Linked DNA regions of Labilibaculum sp. DW002. The protein of the gene in region 1 interacts with the protein of each later gene in a pairwise test. Links are inferred from orthologs where the notes say so. Each region holds a gene or a part of one and is shown in the gene's direction. Other genes may lie near its edges. The genes, in order: purT and L3049_RS17710.

What was found.
Region 2: the proteins of purT (region 1) and L3049_RS17710 interact in binary tests that used the Escherichia coli proteins (3 or more experiments, as listed by UniProt). The link is inferred for Labilibaculum sp. DW002 from one-to-one orthologs.

Annotation. Positions count from the first base shown.
Region 1 is NZ_JAKJSC010000001.1:563,734-570,554, reverse strand. The notes cover bases 2,217-5,031. They hold purT (formate-dependent phosphoribosylglycinamide formyltransferase), read left to right. Parts: upstream 2,217-2,946; coding sequence 2,947-4,116; downstream 4,117-5,031. Other genes in these bases: L3049_RS02190 (formate/nitrite transporter family protein), read right to left, coding at 4,853-5,031; L3049_RS02200 (hypothetical protein), read right to left, coding at 2,347-2,673. In the rest of the region: L3049_RS02215 (urea transporter), read left to right, coding at 1-130; L3049_RS02210 (tetratricopeptide repeat protein), read left to right, coding at 106-1,572; L3049_RS02205 (tetratricopeptide repeat protein), read left to right, coding at 1,560-2,204; more of L3049_RS02190, read right to left, coding at 5,032-5,701; pflB (formate C-acetyltransferase), read right to left, coding at 6,628-6,821. UniProt on the Escherichia coli protein: Involved in the de novo purine biosynthesis. Catalyzes the transfer of formate to 5-phospho-ribosyl-glycinamide (GAR), producing 5-phospho-ribosyl-N-formylglycinamide (FGAR). Formate is provided by PurU via hydrolysis of 10-formyl-tetrahydrofolate.
Region 2 is NZ_JAKJSC010000006.1:57,472-64,439, reverse strand. What follows is about bases 4,007-6,968. They hold L3049_RS17710 (polyprenyl synthetase family protein), read left to right. Parts: upstream 4,007-4,981; coding sequence 4,982-5,956; downstream 5,957-6,968. Other genes in these bases: atpD (F0F1 ATP synthase subunit beta), read left to right, coding at 6,051-6,968; L3049_RS17715 (efflux RND transporter permease subunit), read left to right, coding at 4,007-4,924. Also shown: L3049_RS17725 (C-GCAxxG-C-C family protein), read left to right, coding at 1-231; L3049_RS17720 (Na/Pi cotransporter family protein), read right to left, coding at 322-2,016; more of L3049_RS17715, read left to right, coding at 2,504-4,006.

The DNA of each region.
Region 1 (6,821 bases):
TAATTATCTTACTAAGAAGGAACATTTTAAAAGTGAAATTGTTCTAGAAAACTCGGCTTCTATTCAAATTAGGATTCATAAAAATGGAGAAACATTAGAAATAAAATGTGGAAATATGCAGGCATATTGATATTGAGTATTTTGATTAGTACACATGTTTATGCTCAGGAAATGATGAGTGTTAATCAAGTGCACAAGGAGACCTATGAGCTTTATCAAAAACAGCAATGGCAACAACTCATATTGCTAGGTGAAAAATATATTGAGCAAGGTATTGATTTTTATTATTTGCGTTTACGAATGGGGATTGCCTATTATGAACTGAAGAAATATCGGAAATCGGCTGTTTTTTTTCAAAAGCTTTCTCAACAGAATCCTGAGGATGTTAGCCTGAAAGAGTATTTGTACTTTTCCTATATCTTAGGGGGTAGAAATATAGATGCAATACGTATGCAAAATGATTTGCCTCAATCTGTTAAGAAAAAATACAGCATTGGTAAAACGAAACTTATTTCTGGAATTTATACTGAAACGAAATATGAATTTATTGATGATTATACGGTCGATTCTGATCAGATTCAAGAGCAAACAGTTCGCAATTATTTTCACCATTATAGTTTAGGGCTGAATCATCAATTGGGGAGTCGAGTATCATTATTTCATGCCTACAGCTGGGTAGATTTGAAGAATTCAAGTGTGTTGGAAGGTATTTCTTTTAATGAGAAAATAAGCCAAAATCAATATTATTTGAAAAGCTCTTTTCGATTAGGGTGCGGAACAGAATTGATTTTTGGAGGACATTGGCTAAGAACTAAGCTGAAAGGCTATCCTCTTTCTGCAGAAACAATAATTGAATCAGCAATGAAAATATCAAAATTGAAAGGAGCCAGTATCGCTGGAAATGGTAATGGAGGTAATGGTAATGGTAATGGCAATGGTAATGGAGGAAATGGTGATGGTGAAAGCGGTGAAGGTGGAAATGGCGATGAAGGAAGTGGTGACGGCGAAGATAGTGTTCCTGCATCTACTGTTGAAATTGAGCCTTATGTGAATACTCAAAATAGTTATATTGGGATTTTAGGACTTCATCAGGATATATCCAATTGGAAAGTGAGCCTTGGACTATTGTATTTTGAGGCAAATCATTTAACTCGATGGCAACAGGAGCTGTCTGTTCGTTACTATCCTAAAGGAAATCTAAATCTTTATCTAATGGGTGGTTTCACGAATCAAATGGAAGAAAAATTAGAAACAGGTTGGTTGAATCGGCAGTATTGGAAAGGTGGATTAGGGTTTCGAATAGCAAAAAATACATGGGGGCAAGTGGGATATAGCTTTGGAGATATGTATATGCAAGTAGAGAATGAAGGCTATTCGGTATTTAATGGGGTCAATCATGTAAAAACTAAAATTGATATAAGTTGTTATCAATATGTATTTAAAGGAAAATTGAGCTTATTTCTATTATATCAACATCAAAAAGAAAAAAACACTTATGTGATATCTGATATATTAAACAGTCAGCATGTTAATGTACAATCGATAACTGGAGGTGTAAAATGGAAATTCTAAGGATTATTAAATACGTATTGTTCAGTCTAATCATGCTAATTCTTGAATTTAGTAGTTTATCAGGTCAGAATTTTGAGACTGTTAGAACTGCGTTCGATGAGAGCTATAAGTATGAAAAAGAAGGTGATTTTTCTCATGCACTTGAGCAATTGAAAGAAGTTTATGATGAAGATTCGTATGAAATAAACTTGCGTCTGGGATGGCTTAATTATCAAGCAGGAGTATTTACCGAAGCTATTGCACACTATCAACGTGCGATAAATTTAAAACCTTATGCAGAGGAGGCAAAATTCGGATTGGTTCTGCCTAAAGCTGCTATGGGGAAATGGACTGAGGTGGTAAATCTTTATAAGGAAATTCTAGAGATCTCTCCCAATCAAACTGTAGCAAATTATCGTTTAGGACTAATTTATTATGGGCAGGAGTCTTATGAAATGGCACATTTTCATTTTAAAAAAGTGGTTGATTTATATCCGTTTAAATATGATGCACTGATTATGCTGGCTTGGACTAACTATCATATGGGAAAAAGTCGCGAAGCCTTAGTCCTTTTTGAGAAGAGTCTTTGGTATTTTCCTCATGATTTATCTGCTATGGAAGGCCTAAAGTTGTTGAAAACCAATGGTAAATAAGAATGCTTTCAATATGATCTAGCGATCCAAGTTTTTGGTTTTATATTGTTTGAGTTATTTACAAAAAAAATATAACCGCAACTTTTTTAAAGCTTACGGCTATTTTTAGATTGTCATTCAAAAAATATCAATTTAGTGAAGCTTAATTTCTAATGCGATCAATCAAGGCTTGCATCTCCCTTATTGTTTTTGCTTTTGGACGTTTATCACTGGCTATTTTTACCTGTTTGGTTTGTTGCATGGGTATTTTAGCTCGTTTTTGTTGTTCTTCTCTTTTTTTTACAATTAGCTCTAACTTTTTTAACTGCTTTTGTCTTTTCTCTTCTTTAGCAATCTCAGCCAGTTCTATTCGATGATTGAAATAATCCTGAATATTTTTTTCAGCGTCTTGAGCTTGAAGTTGTAAATGATCTTGTTTGGTGGCAAGAAATGTGAAAAACTCAGTAAGGATTTTGTGTTCTTTACTCATATAAGTCTTATTTAAATAGAGATCACTTCAAAAAACCAGTCGTTTTGTATTGTTTGTTTTTGAAGTTTTAATAGTAATACTGTTTAGTTTTATTAATCGAATGTAGTAATTATTTTAATAAAACTTAACATTGATGCAAAAGATAATATTGATTCAAAATATCGAAAAACCATTGTATTCAATAAGTTTTTAGAAAAATTGAATGTATTTTTGCAGCCGAACAACCAAACACTATTTTAAATAAACCATTTTATAAATCGAAAGAAATTTTTTATGGTAAAAAAGATTTTACTATTGGGCTCGGGGGAGCTAGGAAAAGAGTTTGTTATTGCTGCTCAGCGTTTAGGTCAAAATGTAGTAGCCGTAGATAGTTACGCGGGAGCTCCAGCAATGCAAGTAGCAGATGCCTTTGAGGTAATTGACATGCTAAATGGTGACGCTTTAGATTTAGTTGTTGCCAAGCATCAGCCAGATTTAATTGTGCCAGAAATCGAAGCCATTCGTACCGAACGATTTTACGATTATGAGAAGCAAGGAATTCAGGTTGTTCCAAGTGCTAAGGCAGCAAATTTTACAATGGATAGAAGAGCCATTCGCGATTTAGCAGCTAAAGATTTAGGAATACGTACGGCAAAATATTTGTATGCAAGCTCTTTAGAAGAGATGTACCCAATTGTTGAAGAGGTTGGAATGCCATGTGTAGTTAAACCATTAATGTCTTCATCCGGAAAAGGTCAATCGGTAATTAAATGCCATGATGATATTGCAAAAGCATGGGAAATTGCAGGATCGAAAGGTCGTGGCGATTCTGGTGATGTTATTGTAGAAGCTTTTGTGAAGTTTACTTCAGAAATTACCTTACTAACCGTTACTCAAAAGGATGGTTCAACACTGTTTTGTCCACCAATTGGTCATGTTCAGGAACGTGGTGATTACCAACAAAGTTGGCAGCCAGCAGTGGTTTCTGATGCTGATGTAAAAGTTGCACAAGATATGGCAGCCAAGGTCACTTCCTCTTTAACGGGATCAGGACTTTGGGGAGTAGAGTTCTTTATTTGCGAAGATGGTGTTGTCTTCTCTGAATTATCTCCACGTCCTCACGATACAGGAATGGTTACTTTAGCAGGAACGCAGAATTTTAGTGAATTCGAATTGCATTGTCGTGCCGTATTGGGTTTGCCAATTTCTGAAATTACCTTGGAAAGAGTAGGAGCAAGTGCTGTTATTTTAGCCGATAAAGAAGGTAATAACCCCTATTTTGAGGGAGTGGAGAAAGCTGCAATTTATCCAAAATCAGATTTGCGTTTCTTTGGAAAACCAACAAGTCGCGAGCACCGAAGAATGGGTGTAACATTAGCCTACAATACGGTTGGTACAAATGTTTTCACTTGCGTTGATCAAGCCAAAGAAATGGCTGCGCTTGTTACGGTTAAGAATAAGTAGAATTTTACTAAATAGATATGGGAAAGGATGTTTGAGTGATCGGACATCCTTTTTGTTTTATTTGTTCTATAGCCGGACTGGCTCTTACTTTTTGATTCATTCATAATTTTAACGGGCATTCATGATCTCACTTCGTTCGGTACTTCGATGAAAAAGTAAGCAAAAGAATCAAGCCTCTCGGAAGCTGTTTGGCTTTCTATAGCAACTGAATGCCCCGCATCGCGCACAATCGGCAGATTCCGAATTAGAGAAGTATTGAGTTTACTTTTGATGTGAATTTAACAATTAGAAAGCTAGAATTTTATACCAACCGGCATTCAACTCGAAGCTGGGCACCCATAGGTGAAAAAGGTGTTAATAACAGAATCCCATGAATGAGGTACGAATGAATATTATTCTGTTTAGACTTTGAGCTGTGATGGGTAGCTAAGAGTTGTGGCTTAGTCCTTTTGGTTCTTTTATGGTAATGATAAAAGAACAGCCTGTCTGGCTTAAAGACGAATACAAATATTTTAGAAGAAACTCCGCTTTTAAAATTAAGACTACAAAATCCATAAACGAAAAAGAGGATGTCCATATTATGAACATCCTCTTTATATATGAAATTAAGGTAAGGGTACGCTGTACCTAAGCTTAAAAATCCATTTAATTTTCTACAAATATCTCGGTGCTCTGCACCAAGAAATTTAGTTTTGTGCTAACTGCTAACTGCTAACTGCTAACTGCTAACTGCTAACTATTTTTTATCGTAAGCGTACCAATATGCAGTTCCTACAAATAAAGCTCCCCCCACAATATTACCCAAAGTGGCAGGAATAAGGTTTTTCACGATAAAATCCATCCAAGTGATATCAGCACCATGAAATATAGCAACAGGAATAAAGAACATATTTGCAACGCAGTGTTCAAAGCCCATTGCAACAAAGGCCATTACCGGAAACCAAATTCCCAGTATTTTACCTGTTGTATCTTTAGCTGCATAAGCCAACCACATAGCTAATGCCACCATCCAATTACAAGCAATTCCCTTTAAAAAGGTCTTGTAAAAAGGATTTGATGTTTTAGCAACTGCAATATTAATTGCAGAATCCATTGAAGGAGAATGCATAATTGCCTCGGTAAGATATACCAAAAAGTAAGCAACTATTAACGAACCCACAAAGTTACCCAAATATACAATCGTCCAATTTTTCAATGGCACTTTAACAGACATACGCTTAGATAAGACCGACGGAATAAAGTAAGCTGTATTACCTGTAAAAAGCTCAGCACCAGCAAGAGCACACAATATTAATCCCAACGGGAAAACCGCACCGAAAAAGAATTTTTGCAAACCAGGATTGGTTGCAGCCAAGCCTGGCATTGCACCGCCTACAACAAGAGCCAAAAGGCTACCCATGGCAATATATCCACCAGCTAAAATAGCTAAGACAAACACTTTCTTGGATGCTGTGTCACGTTTTGCTTCCGCTGTATGATTAACAACCTTAACTGTCTCTTTAGGTGAATTAAAACCTTGTTGCACTTTGACGATTGGTGCATGCTTTTGCACCTCAATTACATCTGTAGTTTCTTGAAACGACATGATTGTTCAATTAATAATGAATAATTAGTAATTAAAAGTTTGAATTCAAATCTTAATTCCTAATTATTAATTCGTAATTCTTAATTAATTATGACTTCTTTAAAATATTGGCTGAAGATATCCTTTGCGGTCTGAAGTTGATCTAGTGTGTTTTCAGGGACTTCATTCAACTTGTATTCCATGTTTAAGTGTTCATACTTGTGAATACCTAGTTTATGATAGGGCTGAATCTCCAATTTCTCGATATTGCTGTATTCCTGAAAATGTTTACCCATTTCGTGAAGGTATTCAGGTTGATCAGAGTAACCAGGAACCAATACGTAACGCATCCACACATTCACATTCTTCTCGCGAAGGTATTCTGCAAACTTTAGCGTTGTTTCGTTTGTTTTACCTGTAATAGTTTTATGCCAATCGGCATTAATATGCTTGATATCCAAAAGAACTAAATCTGTGTTCTTAAGAAGATTTTTAACATCATCATTAAAAACATTACCATTGGTATCGATACACGTATTAAAACCATCATCTTTTAATTCCTGAAAAGCTTTTTTAGTTCGGCTGCTTGCCAAAGTGGTTCACCACCAGAGATGGTTACACCTCCAATTTTGCCAAAGAAAGGGCGTTGGTTACGTGCTTTTCTCATTACCTCTTCAAGTGGAGTTGGTGTTCCTCCTTTAAAAGTAATCGTATCAGGGTTCGCACAATATAAACACTTAAATGCGCAGCCCTGTAAAAAAACTACGAGTCGAATTCCTGGCCCGTCATAGGTTCCTAGTGATTCGAATGAATGAACGTTTAGCATTTTGGCTTGTTTAGTGATAGAGAAGAACAGATGTACATCTTTACCAATGAAATTAAAAAAAGAGTCCGGAAACTCTCAAAAGAAAGCTCCGGTACTCTTACTATATCATCGTTAAACGATCTTACATTTTCTCGAAGAAAGAACGAGAAATAACCTCTAACTGCTGCTCGCGAGTCAATCTTACGAAGTTTACTGCGTAACCTGATACACGAATAGTCAACTGCGGGTATTCTTCCGGGCGCTCCATTGCATCCATAAGAAGCTCACGGTTCAATACATTTACGTTCAAGTGATGAGCACCTTTAGTAAAATAGG
Region 2 (6,968 bases), on another replicon or contig:
AAATATGCGGATAATGTTGATGCTAGAAATGCCACGAATGAAATGATTGAAAGGTTTAGCCTTTACTTCAAATCTTTGCATGGTTCACTCGACTGCAAGACAATTTTGAATTGTGATTTTAAAACACGAGAAGGAGAGAGGGAATTTCAGGATAAGGATATGAAAAAGAACATCTGTTCCAAGTGTATTTCCGATTCGGTTAAATTAATTGAATTGATAACAAAAGAGTAATACAAATTGTCAGATATAAAAAAAATCCCCGCCATGTGGCGAGGATTTTTTTATATCTAAAAGCTAACAACTAATAGCCAAAAGCTTAATTTATTCCTTAATCTCGTTGATTGCTTCACTTACATTGATACAGTAATCACCGATTTTTTCACACTCAGAGAACATATCGTTGTAAATAATACCAGCTTGATACTTGTATTTGTTTTCCTCAACATTTGCTAAATGCTCCGTTTTAAGAGCCGTTCTGTAATCGTTGATTTCACGCTCAATTTCCCAAGCTTTCTTAATGCGAACTTCCGAAAATTCCATTTTAGTATTCTCGTGCATCATGTCAAGAGCTTCATCTACATGCTCAAACATCTTGTTGATATTGTCTCTTAATTCTTGAGGGAACCAAGCTTTTTGCTCACGCTTTCTCTTCATTGCTTTCGCAAGATTTAAGGTCGAATCACCAACACTTTCAATGTCACTTACCATTTTAAAATAAGCACGCACACGTTCCGAGTTTTCAGTACTCAAACGAGTTTCAGAAACAGAGGTAAGGAAATTAGCAATTTCCACTTCCATATCATCACTTTCATCTTCTCGTGTTGAAATTTTATCGAATAACTTATTAAAAGTTTTATCGTTGGTTTCGTTAAATGCTTGCTTGGTATAGCTAAACATTTTTTTCGTACTCTTTACATAGGTGCTAATTTCTTGTTTTGCCAAGAATAAAGAAGCCTCAGGAGTAGAAAGTGTACCCGTTTTAATGTGCTGAAGTTTAAATTCTTCTTCCGCATCTTCTTTTACTGGAACTAATTTGGTTACTACTTTCACAATAAGATTAGCAAACCAAATCATAATCACAACATTAAGAATGTTGAATCCTGTATGGAATAAGGATAAAGTTACGGGTACAGCTGCAGCATCGGTAAATGCATTGCCTTGTCCAAAGAAATTTTGACTAACCCAAGCTACACTTTCAAGGAAATAAGGTAGAACCATCAACATCCAAAGAACACCTACGGTATTAAATATCAAGTGAGCACGAGCAGCTCTTTTGGCAGATGTATTAGCTACCATTGCAGCAAGGTTAGCTGTAATTGTTGTACCAATATTTTCACCAAGTACCATGGCTGCTGCCATCTCAAAACTGATCCATCCACTGTTACACATAACCAAAGTAAGTGCCATTGTAGCCGATGAGGATTGAATTAAAACGGTAAGCACGGTACCAATACCTGCAAATAATAAGTACGACCCAAAACCTAAATCAGTATAAGCAGTCAGAAAATTTAATATTGCCGGGTTATTTTTGATGTCCGGCATCGATTCCTTCAGAAACTGAAGACCTATGAATAATAAGGCAAAACCGATTACCAACTCTCCCCAGTTCTTTCTCGAACGATTTCCAGAGAATAATAAAGGTAAACTCAAACCTATTAATGGTAAAGAGATGGCGCTCATACTAACTTTAAATCCTAATAAGGAAATTAGCCAAGCTGTAATAGTGGTACCAATATTCGCACCCATAATTACACCAACCGACTCTACTAAGGATAGTAAGCCTGCATTTACAAAACTAACTACCATTACTGTAGTTGCCGATGATGACTGAATTAATGCTGTAATTAACACACCAGTCATAACACCCTTCACACGATTTGATGTCATTGCCGACAGAATCGATCTCATTTTCTCTCCGGCTACCTTTTGTAAAGCCTCACTCATTAATTTCATCCCATAAAGAAATAACCCTAAGGATCCGATGAGTGTCAGGAAATCACCTAAACCGTAATTCATAATTAGTCTAAATTTATTTGTTTTTCAATTGATTAGTTTCAATAAGGTCGCAAAAATAGAAGATATTTATAGAATCTCTAATTTTTGGCAATGTTAATTCAGTATTAAGACAAGGTAAAAATAAGCTTAAAAAATTATTACAAACAGATTACAAAGGTAATTGTGTAAGTTTTTATTATTCTGTGAGATAGCTTTGAAATAGAAAGATTGTCATCAGCTTAAAATACTTTTTGCAAGCCAATATTTGATTAAAAATCGTGTGGGCGAACGTAAACCATTATGACCAAATGGCTAATTCATTTGATGAAGCAAATTAATTTCTTAAATATCAGATGATTTCATGGAAATTACGTAATTTTAGTTCATTAGGCCTTCAATTATAGGCTTTGAGGATTCTGTAAACAGGTACTTCTTTTGAAAAAATGATTTTAAGTCGTATTTTCGCCAGAATCTTAAAATAGATCGAGATTTTTTAGCAGGGAATAGTATGTGGAATAGAATTGCGGGAGTTATTCTCAGGAATAGAATATTATTATTAGTACTAGTTGGATTGATGACCATTTTTATGGGCTATAAGGCTCAGTTTGTAGAAATGTCATACCATAATGCCGCTTTACTTCCATCTGACGACATTGCATCTATTGATTATGAAGAATTCCATAACACTTTCGGGCAGGAAGGTAATGTTATGTTCTTTGGTGTACAGGACAGTAATTTTTATGAGCTTGATAAATTTAACGATTGGATTGCACTAGGGAATGATCTAAAAAAACTAGATGGTATTGATGCTGTAGTTTCTATTGCACACACATACAATATCACCAAAAATAAGGCTGATAAAAAGTTCGAATTTGAAACTATTTTTCCGAAGAAATTAAAGTCACAACAAGAGCTAGATAGTTTAGCTAAAGTTGCTGAATCCTTACCATTTTATCACGGAAGTTTAATTAATCAAGACAGTCATACCTTTTTAATGGGGGTAACTGTTAACGCCAGAATTATTAATTCGAAGGCGCGTGAACCAATGGTTGCTAAAGTTCGAGAAATTACCGACCATTTTACTGCAAAGCATAAACTTAAAATGCACTATTCTGGCTTGCCTTACATTCGGGTTGTAGTTGCACAAATGATTAAGAAAGAGATGAATATGTTTATTCTTTTATCTCTTTTAGTTACAGCCATCATTCTTTTCATGTTCTTCCGCTCGTTTAAAGTGGTATTCTTCTGCATGTTGGTTGTTGGTTTAAGTGTTATATGGGCAGTAGGTTCCATGGTTCTTTTTGAATACAAAATTACTTTGTTGACGGCAATGCTTCCACCTCTTTTGGTCGTGATTGGTATTCCCAACTCGGTATTTCTTATCAACAAATACCATGGCGAGTACATTCTTCATCGGAATAAGATTAAAGCTCTACAGCGTGTCGTTTCAAAAATTGGGAATGCAACATTTCTAACAAACTTAACTACAGCCTCAGGTTTTGCAACCTTTATTATCACATCAAGTCAAATTCTAAAAGAATTTGGAGTTGTTGCAGCTTTAAATATTATGGTGGTTTTCTTTTTATCTCTGATATTGATTCCTATCATTTTCAGTTTTATTAATCCTCCTGACAATAAAGCAACTCAGCATCTCGAAAATAAGCTTACGGTTTGGTTTGTAGGACGATTAGAAAAAATTGTTCTGAATCACAGAGCTATTGTATATGCAGTTGCCATTACCTTATTGGTTTTAGGTGGATTTGGAATCAGTAAAATAAAGAGTACCGGATATATGGTTGACGACTTACCACACCATAATGTCATCTATCAAGATTTAAAATTCTTTGAGAGAAATCTGGATGGAATTATGCCTCTTGAGGTTGTCGTTGAAACCAAGAAAAAAGGAGGAGCTCTTAAATTATCTACTTTAAGACGTATTGAGAAGCTAAACGATTCTCTAATGCAATACCCAGATATTTCAGCTTCTTTATCATTGGTTGAGGGTGCAAAGTTTGCTCATCAGGCCTATTATAATGGAAAAGAGAAGTATTATAAAATGCCTAGTAGCAATACACGCAATGTAATTTTATCTTATTTAGCTAAAGCTGATACAGGAGAAGATTCTAAAGTGTTCGAGACTTTTGTTGATTCTACACAGTCCATTACTCGAATGAGTTTCCGAATGAAAGATATTGGAACGACCCGAATGGAAGAAATGGAAAAGAAAATCCTTGCTCACGTAGATCATATTTTTCCAAAAGATAAGTATACGGTTCATGTAACAGGTTCTAGTATCATCTTTTTTAAAGGAAATAAGTATCTGATAAAGAATTTATTTTTGAGTCTTGCTTTGGCAATTTTCTTAATTGCTTCCTTCATGGCTTGGATGTTCTCATCAAAAAGAATGGTTGTTGTAGCTCTTATACCCAACTTAGTACCTTTGATAATAACTGCTGCTTTAATGGGTTACTTCGGTATTCCTATAAAAGCATCAACCATATTGGTTTTTAGTATTGCCTTTGGTATTTCAGTAGATGATACAATTCATTATCTAGCCAAATACCGTCAGGAATTAAAACTGACGAACTGGAGTATTCGCTCTTCTGTTATTTTAGCTCTTCGCGAAACCGGGCAAAGCATGATGTATACATCTATCATTCTATTCTTCGGGTTTGGAATATTTGCTTTATCTGATTTTGGTGGTACTGTATCCTTAGGTGTTTTGGTTTCAGTCACACTTTTATCTGCAATGTTATCGAACTTGGTTTTACTACCATCCTTGCTATTAACTTTAGAAAAGTTGATTACGAATCGTTCATTCAAGGAACCATTGCTGCAAATCTTCGATGAGGAAGAAGATATTGAGTTGGATGATCTTAGAATTGCTCCGATAACAAACAAAGAAGAAAAAGAAAGCTTAATGAATTGATTTTTTTATAATTTAGTGAGCTGTTTTTAACACGCACTAAATTATAGATTATCGATCATGCATAGTTTTACCGAACTTCAGGAAATCATAGAGAAAGAGATAGGTGGATTGGAGTTTTCTTCTCCGCCAGAAGGGCTTTTTGAACCAATGAGATACATATTAGGAATTGGAGGGAAGCGACTTCGCCCAATTTTAGTATTACTTGGTGCAAATCTTTACAAAGATGATCTTTCAAAAGTTTGTCTGCCAGCCATTGGAATAGAAGTATTTCACAACTTCACACTTTTACACGATGATGTAATGGACCATGCGCCAATGCGTCGAAGTAAACCTACGGTACACGAAAAGTGGAATAGTAATGTTGCTATTCTATCAGGTGATGCCATGTCTATCAAGGCATATCAATACATCGGATCTTGCGAAGACAAATACTTACGGGATGTATTAACGGTTTTTAATCAAACTGCTTTAGAGGTTTGTGAAGGCCAGCAATTCGATATGGAATTTGAAGACCGAAACAATGTTGAGGTTGACGAATACTTAAACATGATTCGTCTGAAAACAGCAGTTCTTTTAGGTGGAAGTCTTAAAATGGGTGCAATTATGGGTGATGCAAGTTCGAAAGATAGCGATCTGTTGTATCATTTTGGTGTCAATTTAGGAATGGCTTTTCAACTTCAAGATGATTTATTGGATGTTTTTGGAGATGAGGCTGTATTTGGGAAAAAAATTGGAGGAGATATCTTATCCAATAAAAAAACTTACTTGCTAATAAAAGCTTTAGAATTGGCTTCTGGTGATCTGGAAAAAGAGTTAAAATCATGGATTACAACAAAAGAATTCGATCCAGAAGAGAAAATTAAGGCCGTTAGAGACATTTATGAAAAACTAAATGTACAAGAGCTATCTCAAAATAGGATAGACGAATATTTTTCTATGTGTCTGGAATACTTAGATAAAGTAGATGTTTTGGCTGAAAATAAAAAAGAACTTTATACCTTAGTAAAGCGCTTAATAAATCGTGCCGTTTAAGTTGATTAAAAATATAAGATAAATTCATCCTTTTTAAGGATAAATGCTAAATTTGTCATCACACGATAATGAATGTTCCAATAAAACAAACGCAATGTCACAAAATATTGGCAAAATAGTTCAGGTAATCGGTCCTGTAATCGATGTTAGTTTCGAAAAGGAGGGCACTGAGCTTCCTGATATTTACGACTCATTAGAAGTCGTAATTGAAAATGGTAAAAATTTAATTGTTGAGTGTCAACAGCACATTGGTGAAAACACAATTCGTGCTATTGCAATGGACTCTACCGATGGCTTGAGAAGAGGAATGGATGTTATAGCAACAGGTTCTCCTATTGTTATGCCAGCTGGTGATAAGATAAAAGGGCGTCTTTTGAATGTGGTGGGTGAAACCATTGATGGTATTGGACAAGTAGATAAAGAAGGCGGCTATACAATTCACAGAACACCACCAAAATTCGATGAGTTGAAGACTGAATCAGAGGTTTTCTTTACAGGAATTAAAGTGATTGACCTTATTGAACCTTATGCAAAAGGTGGTAAGATTGGTTTGTTCGGTGGTGCTGGTGTTGGAAAAACAGTTTTGATTCAAGAGCTTATTAATAACATTGCAATTGGACAAGATGGTTTATCTGTATTTGCCGGTGTAGGTGAGCGTACACGTGAGGGTAACGACTTACTTCGTGAGATGATCGAATCAAAGGTTATTCGCTATGGCGATGAGTTTGAGAAAGACATGGAAAAAGGTGGATGGGACTTATCCAAAGTAGATAAAAAAGCTTTAGATAATTCACAGGTATCACTTGTTTTCGGACAGATGAACGAGCCTCCTGGGGCACGTGCTCGTGTTGCTCTCTCTGGTTTAACAGTTGCTGAGAGTTTACGTGACGGTGATGAGAAATCAGGTGGACGTGATATTCTTTTCTTCGTTGATAATATCTTCCGTTTTACACAGGCAGGTTCTGAGGTGTCAGCACTTCTAGGTCGTATGCCTTCTGCGGTAGGTTACCAG